DNA from 3 places in the Pararhizobium sp. DWP1-1-3 genome. Region 2 is predicted to be linked to each of the others. Evidence: predicted binding sites of a transcription regulator. Region 2 holds the regulator's gene; each other region holds the start of a gene.
What was found. Region 2 encodes LexA, which represses DNA repair genes until DNA is damaged. Its sites were predicted from a motif close to TGTTCNNNNTGTGTTCNG; they were not measured.

Region 1 (3,277 bases), on a different contig from region 2:
CCGAATTGCGGCCGAAACTTACATGGCAACGCCCTATTGCTCATTGCTTTGGATTCCGGTGGAGACGGCACAGCTCTCGTCTTATAGCCGCTCCCATTCGCCTGCTACAAGGTCATGGCCTGGAAGCTTGTCCAACTCCACCGCCTTGATTAGATTCGAACAACTGGCCTCGATTTACCTGTTCGACTTAGGAATTTGTTCTCAATGCATGAGAATTTGGCTGAGGAACAGTTTCGTACGCTCATGCTGCGGGTTGGTGAAGAATTCCTCCGGACTCCCCTCTTCGATGATCTGGCCGGAATTCATGAAAATCACCCGATCGGCAACCGCTCGCGCAAAAACCCATCTCGTGGGTGACGCAGACCATCGTCATGCCGTCACGAGCAAGGCTCGACATCGTATCAAGAACTTCCGAGACCATTTCCGGATCCAGTGCTGAAGTCGGCTCGTCAAATAGCATGACGGCCGGCTCCATGCAGAGGCTGCGGGCGATCGCGACGCGCTGTTGCTGGCGCCGGTTGAAGCAGCGGATCAGCGTGGATTTCCCAGAGCCGGAAGGGCCGCCCTCGTCCGCATTGAGCACCCCGCATGACGAGTGCAAATCGACATTCAGGCTTGCGCTGATTGTCGAAAAGCTCCAGTCTGGCTCCCTCGACGTTGCCGGCTAGGACTACCCCCATCTTCTAAGTCCCGACAGGCCCCCTGCCCCCAAATCCACTGACCCATGGCTGAAAAATTGGATCAAGAACTATAAAAGGCTTTCGTCATCGACGATTTCGAGACGATTAAAGTCCTCGTCAAGCAAGGCATCGACGTGAACTCGGTCGATGCCAGGGATGGAAGCTCGATTCTGCTTCGCGCCGTCATCGAAAATGATAAGAGCACGGTCGATCTGCTGCTTGAAAAGCATGCCGATTCAAATAAGTCGGACCGTCGAAAGATGACACCGCTCCACTATGCGGCGCTTTACAAGCACATCGATGTGGCTCGGGCATTGATCAATGCCGGCGCCTTTGTAGACGCACAGGATCAAGGCGGCAGCACGCCATTGGCCTATGCGGCGAGCGACAGAAGGGACGGATATCTCGAGATGGTAAAACTGTTGGTTGCTGGTGGGGCAAATGCCGATTTACGAATCTAGGATGGCAGATTGCTACTCGAATTCTACGGAATTTCCTTGAAAGATGAATGACGTATCGGTGAGAACGCTGATTGAAGAACTCGTGGATAGTGACATACGCACTTTAGCCGATCGCGAGCAATACCTTGGCTATGCCAAGAATGTCCGTGCGGGGCATCACGAATTAGCCATTACCGGCAATGCGTTCAGCGTGAAACTCACACGCGAGGGGGTGTTGATAGAGAGTCTCTGGGACGAAGCTATGGCTCTCGAACGTATGACACTGGACCAATTCATTGCAAAGGCTGAAATGATCTGCATCGTTTCGCTCGGCCGATGCCCAGCAAAGGGAGCGGCTCAGAGGGAAGAACGCTGATGCGCCACCGTGTCGTGGCGGCCATTGGTTGACCGAAGTCTATTCCCTCTATCGGGCGCCGGCATCGGCGCAGCGCGATGCCGATGGTGCCGGACGTTTCCGCCGCAACCTGCAGCCATCTGGAAGCCGTCATCGGAAGACGAACTAACTCTGCGACAACGGCGCCAAGCCCGTCAAACGCAGACCCTTGCTCTGGGCTTTCCAGCGGCGATCGCAGCTGATATGTTCATTATTTGTTCTTGTTATCCCGACGAGTCAGTTCTGATTCGGACGGTAGGCATGGCGGTGAGTTAGGAACGCGACGCACATGCGACGGGCATCCAAACCAAAACGGCCGGGACAGACTGGCAACTATCGGGGATCACGGCATGACGGTTTCCTATTTGGGAAAACTGAACGAGCAGCAGAGGCAGGCTGTGCAATTCGGCGTTGGACTGGCAGACGGACAAGTGGCGGGACCGCTACTAATCATCGCCGGCGCCGGATCCGGCAAGACCAATACCTTGGCGCATCGGGTGGCGCATCTGATCGTCAACGGCGCCGATCCGCGGCGCATGCTGCTGATGACATTTTCCCGTCGAGCGGCGTCCGAAATGGCGCGCCGTGTGGAGCGGATCTGCAAACATGTGCTTGGCGCCAATTCCGGCATTCTCGCCGACGCGCTGGCCTGGTCTGGCACGTTTCACGGGATCGGGGCACGGTTGCTGCGGATCTATGCCGAGCAGATTGGACTGAACGTAGATTTCACCATCCATGATCGCGAGGACAGTGCCGACCTGATGAACCTTGCCCGTCACGAACTCGGGTTGTCCAAGACCGAGAGCCGATTTCCGACCAAGGGCACCTGCCTGTCAATCTATTCGCGAGTGGTCAACTCGCAGACACCGCTGAATGAAATCCTGCGCCAGCACTTTCCATGGGTGGTGACCTGGGAAGAACAACTAAAGCAGCTGTTTGCTGCTTATGTCGAAGCCAAGCAGGTCCAGAACGTCCTCGATTACGACGACCTGCTGCTATACTGGGCCCAGATGGTCAGCGATCCTGATCTTGCCGACGATATTGGCAACCGCTTTGACCATGTGATGGTTGACGAATACCAGGATACCAACAGGCTTCAGGCCTCGGTGCTGATGGCGCTTAAACCCGGCGGTCGTGGTCTGACCGTGGTTGGCGACGATGCGCAATCGATCTATTCGTTTCGGGCAGCAACCGTTCGCAACATCCTCAATTTCCCATCATCCTTCAGTCCGGCCGCCGATATCATCACCCTCGACCGCAATTACCGCTCGACGCAGCCGATCCTGGCTGCGGCAAACGGCGTCATCGATCTGGCGCGCGAGCGCTTCACCAAGAACCTGTGGACCGACCGGCAATCGCTGGAGCGACCGAAACTCGTCACCGTCAAGGATGAAACCGAGCAGGCAAACTTCATCGTCGACCAGGTGCTGGCCAATCGCGAGACCGGCATGACGCTGAAGAACCAGGCCGTGTTGTTCCGCACGTCCAGTCATAGCGGTCCGCTCGAGGTTGAGCTGACCCGCCGCAACATTCCCTTCGTCAAATTCGGCGGCCTGAAGTTTCTCGACAGCGCCCATGTGAAGGACATGCTGGCCGTTCTGCGGTTTGCCCAGAACCCGCGCGACCGCGTCGCCGGCTTTCGCCTGCTGCAGATGCTGCCGGGGATCGGGCCAAAGACGGCCGGCAATATTCTCGAGACGATCGCGACCGACCCGGAGCCGCTGCTGGCCCTGGCTGAAATCCCGCCTCCGCCCAAGACCGGC
Region 2 (3,277 bases):
GCCATGTCTCGCGGGTGTTGCCGACAAGCAATGCAAAGTCGACGTAGCGATCCGCCGCGCCCAACCGTCCGAGATCGATCATTCCGGTGCAGCGAAGCGTTTCCGGATCGATCATGAAGTTCGGCATGCAGGCATCACCATGGCAAACGACACGGTGTCCACTGGCTTCCCAGAGAAAATCCTGGCAACCGGGCCGTACCGGATCGAAAGTCAGTCACGTATCATCCCCACAGCCTGTTTAGCGAAGGCGAATTGCGCCCCCGCACCACATAGATATTGGCAACCGCAATTTCACCGTCACTGAACAGAAAGCCGGGTTTTTGCGCGGTTTCTTTTTGCTGACAAAGGTCGAAGGGCGCGGGGACTCTGCCAAACCGGTGCATTCGTGAAGCTGAGATTCGACACAGCGCCACGAACTTTGCATTGCTGTTGATGATCGAAGGGCTAGGTGCCCCGCTGGTGGCGATGACCGATGATACCGCAAACTACCATGCCACGCCGGTTACCGGCCGACCCATTCGCCTCAAATCAAAAAGGCCTTGCTTTTTCAGCAAGGCCTTTGAAAACTGGCTCCCCGGGCCGGATTCGAACCGGCGACCTGTCGATTAACAGTCGAATGCTCTACCGCTGAGCTACCAGGGATCATCTGCGGCGGTATGTCCTGCAGAAGTGAGGCTGCTAATACAAATGCTTTTCCGATTTGCCAAGCGGTTTTTCAAAAAAAAACGCACAATCTTGTCAGACTGTGGAGAACTTCCCATCTGTGGGAGGCAGCGCATTCCGGCTGCCTGCGAGCCAAACCCTTGGCATTGCGGGACTGTAGCATAACGGGCACGCGCTTTACGCTTGATAGGTGGAATATATGGCAGAACCGCAAAAAACGAAAAAATTCGGCATCGACGCGCGAACGCATGAACTGGTTATTGGTTCATGGCGGATGCGGCTGCCGCAATCGCGTCTATTGCGCATCACCATCGGCGGCACGTTGATTTTTGGCGGCATCCTCGGGTTTCTGCCGGTCCTCGGATTCTGGATGGTGCCGCTGGGGTTCCTAGTCCTATCTCATGATCTCGCCTTCGTCAGGCGCCGGCGGCGCAGGCTATCGGTGTGGTGGGCGCGAAAATGGCAAGCGTCCAATTAGAACACCGTAACAGCTGCTGTTTCAGGACATCATGCGAGGGGGTGTCGATCGTTCCTTGATTGGGCCGCGTCGTCACACCGGCTGCCGGCGCATTCTCCTGGACTTGGGGTCGCGGCATCATCCTCTGTGCTCTCGCTAAACATTCCCGCACCAGTCGATTCAGTCAAAGCCAGCAACACCGGCCGCCCAAGAAATCCCGACATGCCTTTTGGAATTTAGCTGTGCGGTTCGGTTTGTCTTTTCCGGCGAAAACGACATTGCCACGCTCATCGACATGCCGTGCCATTACATCGCAACAGGATTTTTTAGACTCACCGGTCCTTACAAACGAACGGCTCCAGGTTGTGCAAAGGCTTCGCAATTGGGCCTACTTCTGGGCAAGCGGGAATCCTCCGGTCAAAACAGTCGGATGACGGACCCGATTCGATCGTTTGTGTCGCCATGTGCCCCTTGAAAACATTCGATGAATTTTAAGTACTTGCGGAACACATATGGAACAGATAATGTTCGTTCTTGATTTGTTTCTCGATTCTGGAGTGATCGTTCATGCTGACCCGCAAGCAACAGGAACTGCTTCTGTTCATTCACGAAAGAATGAAAGAGTCGGGTGTGCCTCCATCGTTCGATGAAATGAAGGATGCGCTGGATTTGGCCTCAAAATCCGGCATTCACCGGCTAATCACAGCGCTTGAGGAGAGGGGGTTTATCCGCCGCCTTCCCAACCGTGCGCGTGCACTGGAGGTGATCAAGTTGCCGGAGGCCTATTCGATGAGCCTCCAGCCCAAGCGGGGCTTTTCACCGAGCATCATTCAAGGCAGTCTTGGCGTGCAACCAGCCCCTGCTGCTCCCGCCAAAGCCGCCGCAAACAGCGATACGGTCTCGATACCGGTGATGGGCAGGATTGCCGCCGGTGTGCCGATCTCGGCGATCCAGAACAACACCCATGATATTTCCGTGCCCCTCGAGATGGTCGGCGCCGGCGAGCATTATGCACTTGAAGTACGCGGCGATTCGATGATCGAGGCAGGTATTCTGGATGGCGACACGGTCATCATCCGCAACACGAACAGCGCCAGCCCAGGCGAAATCGTCGTCGCCCTGGTTGATGACGAGGAAGCGACGCTGAAGCGTTTTCGACGGAAAGGGGCCTCGATCGCACTGGAGGCCGCCAACCCTGCCTACGAAACGCGCATCTTCGGGCCTGACCGGGTCAAGATACAGGGGAAACTTGTCGGACTGATCCGCCGCTACCATTGAACGGACTACGTCTTCTGCCCGCATGAAGGCTGGGGATCAGGTGATAACCGAGCGGTGCGCACGACAACGCAAAAAATCGCATGACGATGGAAACGGCCGCAGCGCTTACAGCTCGGAGCGGCAAGGCGTTAGCGATGTGTTGGATCTGAGATCACGTCTTCTCAGCGCTGCTTTCAAACTTGGTACTTGGCAGGACTTGGTGTCAGCCAAGTCAACCAGCGGCGGGGCCGCTCCATCATTCAACCCGGCGGAGATGGCGCCTGACTATGGGGCGACTTTCGAAACCCGCCTTCCATTCCCTTCGATAATGCACCAATCGATCAGGGCAGGGGCCGTTGCGAATTTTCATCGGCTGCTGTGATCTCGTTCCGGTTTGTCGGATGCCAACTTAAGCGTCGCCTCAGGGTTGTGACGACAGATCGGAAATATCATTTCGGAACTGGCCAAGAGCGTTTTTGAGAAATATCCTCTTGCGATTTGTCTAGGATCATTCTAAACCGCCGCCACAGTTCGACTATTTGAACTCGTGAGGCCTCGTGGCGGAGTGGTGACGCAGAGGACTGCAAATCCTTGCACCCCGGTTCAATTCCGGGCGAGGCCTCCAAATTTCCCACAGATGTCAGTCTCCGGCGGAAACGAGCAACGGCGTTGCCGTTTCGACCAAGGTCGATTACGGCGCGAGCAAATCCATCCACGCGATTTTTTCAGGCAGAACCTCTGGACGGTTATTTTAATCCGGCACTCTTAATCAGGAAGAGACAAGCAGTCGGCAACAATGGATGGGCGTTCCGCGTCCACCGTTGCGGTCGGGATATCACGGACCGGGGCTGATCAATGATAATAGAAGCAGGCGCAATCGGCCTTGCTGTCATCCGGTTT
Region 3 (3,277 bases), on a different contig from region 2:
GGCAAGGTCGTCGAGTTGTAGTAGGGGGCGCTTGCCGATCACGGACGGATAAGGCCGCCGCGGTAGTCCAGTTCGTAGGCTTCTTGCCCATCGACGATGATGACCTCCCGTCCGCGAAAATGTGCGGTGTCGCCATCGCTGTCATCGACATAGAGCCCGTGTTCGTGGGCGTATCGCATGCCGCCGAGAAACCGGCCTTGCTGCGTATACATACTGGCAAGGGCTGCCTTGATGACGGCCCCGGCGCGGGCGCCGTCGAGCAGATCCGGAAGGATAATTCTTCCGAAATAGTTCATCGCCCAGATCGGTGTGCCTGTATCCCAGACGACTTCCTGCCCGGCAAAATCCGTTCCACCGAAATAGCTGTCGAGATAAGACCATACGTCGCGCACATGTCCGATGTCATGTGAGGCTTGCCGGCAAGAGGGAAGTGTTTTCCCGCCGCCCACATAGGCTTTCGCTTTAGCCTCGACGATGAAGGCCGTCAGTTCATCAAGGTTTCGCATGCCGCCTCTCCGCATGGTCGAAGCTGGAAAGGTGACACAAGGGGCTGCCTATTGTAAAGAACAAAAAGTGAACATATACGTCATTGTTCCTGACAGACTTTCTGACCGGCCTCGTCGTTCCAGTCCTTGAGGAAAATCAACTTTCCGGCGACCGCAACAGGCTTGCCGCTGCTCTTTCCCTTGCCGGTCAGCACGTTGAAATCGCATTCTGTCGTGTTGTCGGGGTCGAGCGTGTCGTAGGATGTATAGGTGTAGCCGGCGACGACGAAGTCGAAGTTGCGATAGGCGACCGTCAGTTTCTGCTCCCAGCGATCGCGGCCGACAGAATCATTGTGGGTGGTGATGAGGATCGAGCCATTCTCAAGGGCGGTGATCGACGGCGCCCGCCCGGCCATGGTCAAATCTCCCCAAACCTTGTTCGGTACCACGGTCCTCAGTTTCAACCGGTCGGTGTCGCCGTCATTGAGATAGATATAAACTGCGTTATCCTCGTCGCTGCCTTCGTCCGGCGCCACCAGCATGGCAAGGTCTGAGCTGCCGTCCTTGTCCCAATCGCCTGTCGCCGCAAAGACGATGCGATCCGGATCGATGGCTTTTTCCGCCTGCGCCGTGGTGGCCGTCAGGCCCAGGAATGCCGTCATGACGGCCAGTGACATCTTCATCGATCTTTCCCCTAGTCGGATTTGAGACGCAGACTAATCGGCCGCCCCGCCGGCGTCCAGATGCGAGTTGTCTGGCCTGAGCGCTCGGGTGAAAAGTGTTTACCATCTCCGTTTCTCAAAGGTCGAAGATTTGCAACAGCTGCTTGACGAGTGAACATAAATAGAACAATATAAGAACATAACGGAAAAGGGAGCCGACCAATGACTGACTTCATTCGTGATCTCGCCGCTTTGACCTCCATCGCCATGTTCATCGCCAGCTTTTCGATCATCGTCATCGGGATGTGAGCATGGCTTGAGCCGAGACCGCCAACTCCGCCCATACGCTGTGGTGCGGGAATGGACGAGTGGCGGCTGTGGACAAGGTCGATCGAGTTTGAAAATGCTGCCATGCGACAGATGAAAACTGGACATCTGCGGATGGAAACGGGATATCCTGAGGCCTTCACGGGAATCGGGGTGTGCCATGGCAGATGCGGTAAACGGCAAGCGGCAGGATAGTTCCGCTGAGGGCGGCGCGTCTCCCCAGTTCGTTCATCTTCGGGTTCATTCTGCCTTTTCGCTGCTCGAAGGGGCTTTGCCGATCAAGAAGATCATCGGCAAGGCTGTTGCCGACGGCCAGCCGGCGATCGGCATTGCCGACACCAACAACCTGTTTGCAGCGCTCGAATTCTCGCAGAAATGTATGGACGATGGCCTGCAGCCACTGATCGGCTGCCAGTTGTCGATCGACATGGAGGATGAGAGCGAGGGCGAGAAACGCGGCCACGCCCAGCACCTGGCCAAGCTGCCGGCCATCGTTCTGATCGCCGCGACGGATGCCGGCTATGTCCGGCTCGTCGATATCGTCAGCCGGGCCTATCTCGGCGGCGAGGGAAACCAGTCGGTGCGCATCGCGCTGTCCTGGCTGCAGGAAGGCGGATCGGAGGGTTTGATTGCCCTGACCGGCGCCTCTGGCGGGCCGGTCGATATGGCCTTGAAGTCGGGTCACCATGCGCTGGCGGAAACGCGGCTGAAGACTCTTGCCGCAGTGTTTGGCGATCGTCTCTACGTCGAGCTTCAGCGCCACGGCAAATATGACCGGCGCCACGAAAACCGTGTCGTCGATCTTGCCTACAAGCTTGAATTGCCGATCGTGGCGACCAACGAGCCGTTCTTCCCGTCGCCCGCCGAATTCGAGGCGCATGACGCACTGATGGCGGTGGCGCACAATGCGATGGTTTCGGATGACACGCGCTTTCGCCTGACGCCGGATCATTATTTGAAGAGCCGCAAGGACATGGCGGCTCTGTTTGCCGACCTGCCGGAAGCGCTGGAAAACACCATTGAGGTCGCCAAGCGCTGCTCCTTTGTCCTGAAGACCCGCGCACCGATCCTGCCGCGTTTCACCGGTGCCTCGGACGATCCGAAGGAAGCCGAGCGCGCCGAGGAGATCGAATTGCGCCGTCAGGCTGTCGAGGGTCTCGACGAACGGCTGCGAATGCTCGGCATGTCGGCGGGCTATAGCGAGACCGATTATCGCGAGCGCCTCGATTTCGAGCTCTCCGTCATCGAGAAGATGAAGTTTCCGGGTTACTTCCTGATCGTTGCCGACTTCATCAAATGGGCAAAGCTGCAGGATATTCCAGTCGGCCCGGGCCGCGGATCGGGTGCGGGCTCGCTGGTCGCCTATGCGCTGACCATCACCGATGTCGATCCCTTGCGCTTCTCGCTGCTGTTCGAACGCTTTCTCAATCCGGACCGCGTCTCGATGCCCGACTTCGACATCGACTTCTGCCAGGACCGGCGCGAAGAGGTGATCCGCTACGTCCAGCGCAAATATGGCCGCGAGCAGGTAGCGCAGATCATCACCTTCGGATCGCTGCAGGCGCGCGCCGCCTTGCGCGACGTCGGCCGCGTGCTGGAAATGCCCTATGGCCAGGTCGATAAGATCTGCAAGATGGTGCCGAACAATCCGGCCAATCCAACCACGCTCGCCAAGGCGATCGAGGAAGAGCCGCGCTTCCAGGAGGAGGTCGATAAGGAGCCGGTGATCGGCCGCCTGCTCGATATCGCCCAGAAGATCGAAGGTCTCTACCGCCACGCCTCGACCCATGCCGCCGGTATCGT

Region 1: the regulator LexA is predicted to act here: its motif matches at 1,720-1,737, upstream of ACP7BS_RS28005 (ATP-dependent helicase).
Region 3: the regulator LexA is predicted to act here: its motif matches at 1,341-1,358, upstream of dnaE (DNA polymerase III subunit alpha).

Annotation. Positions count from the first base shown of each region.
Region 1 covers NZ_JAFCTR010000024.1:98-3,374, forward strand. The annotation lists partial or broken gene glnQ (glutamine ABC transporter ATP-binding protein GlnQ) at 202-511, opposite strand; gene ACP7BS_RS27990 (ankyrin repeat domain-containing protein) at 785-1,141, shown strand; gene ACP7BS_RS27995 (hypothetical protein) at 1,185-1,496, shown strand; partial or broken gene ACP7BS_RS28000 (damage-inducible mutagenesis protein) at 1,444-1,701, opposite strand; gene ACP7BS_RS28005 (ATP-dependent helicase) at 1,865-3,277, shown strand, end outside.
Region 2 covers NZ_JAFCTR010000001.1:900,121-903,397, forward strand. The annotation lists partial or broken gene ACP7BS_RS04425 (phosphotransferase) at 1-151, opposite strand, end outside; tRNA gene ACP7BS_RS04430 (tRNA-Asn) at 568-642, opposite strand; gene ACP7BS_RS04435 (hypothetical protein) at 863-1,141, shown strand; gene lexA (transcriptional repressor LexA) at 1,688-2,398, shown strand; tRNA gene ACP7BS_RS04445 (tRNA-Cys) at 2,929-3,002, shown strand; gene ACP7BS_RS04450 (hypothetical protein) at 3,230-3,277, opposite strand, start outside.
Region 3 covers NZ_JAFCTR010000013.1:57,837-61,113, reverse strand. The annotation lists gene ACP7BS_RS22480 (ABC transporter ATP-binding protein) at 1-21, shown strand, start outside; gene ACP7BS_RS22475 (DUF5680 domain-containing protein) at 39-506, opposite strand; gene ACP7BS_RS22470 (hypothetical protein) at 587-1,168, opposite strand; gene dnaE (DNA polymerase III subunit alpha) at 1,635-3,277, shown strand, end outside.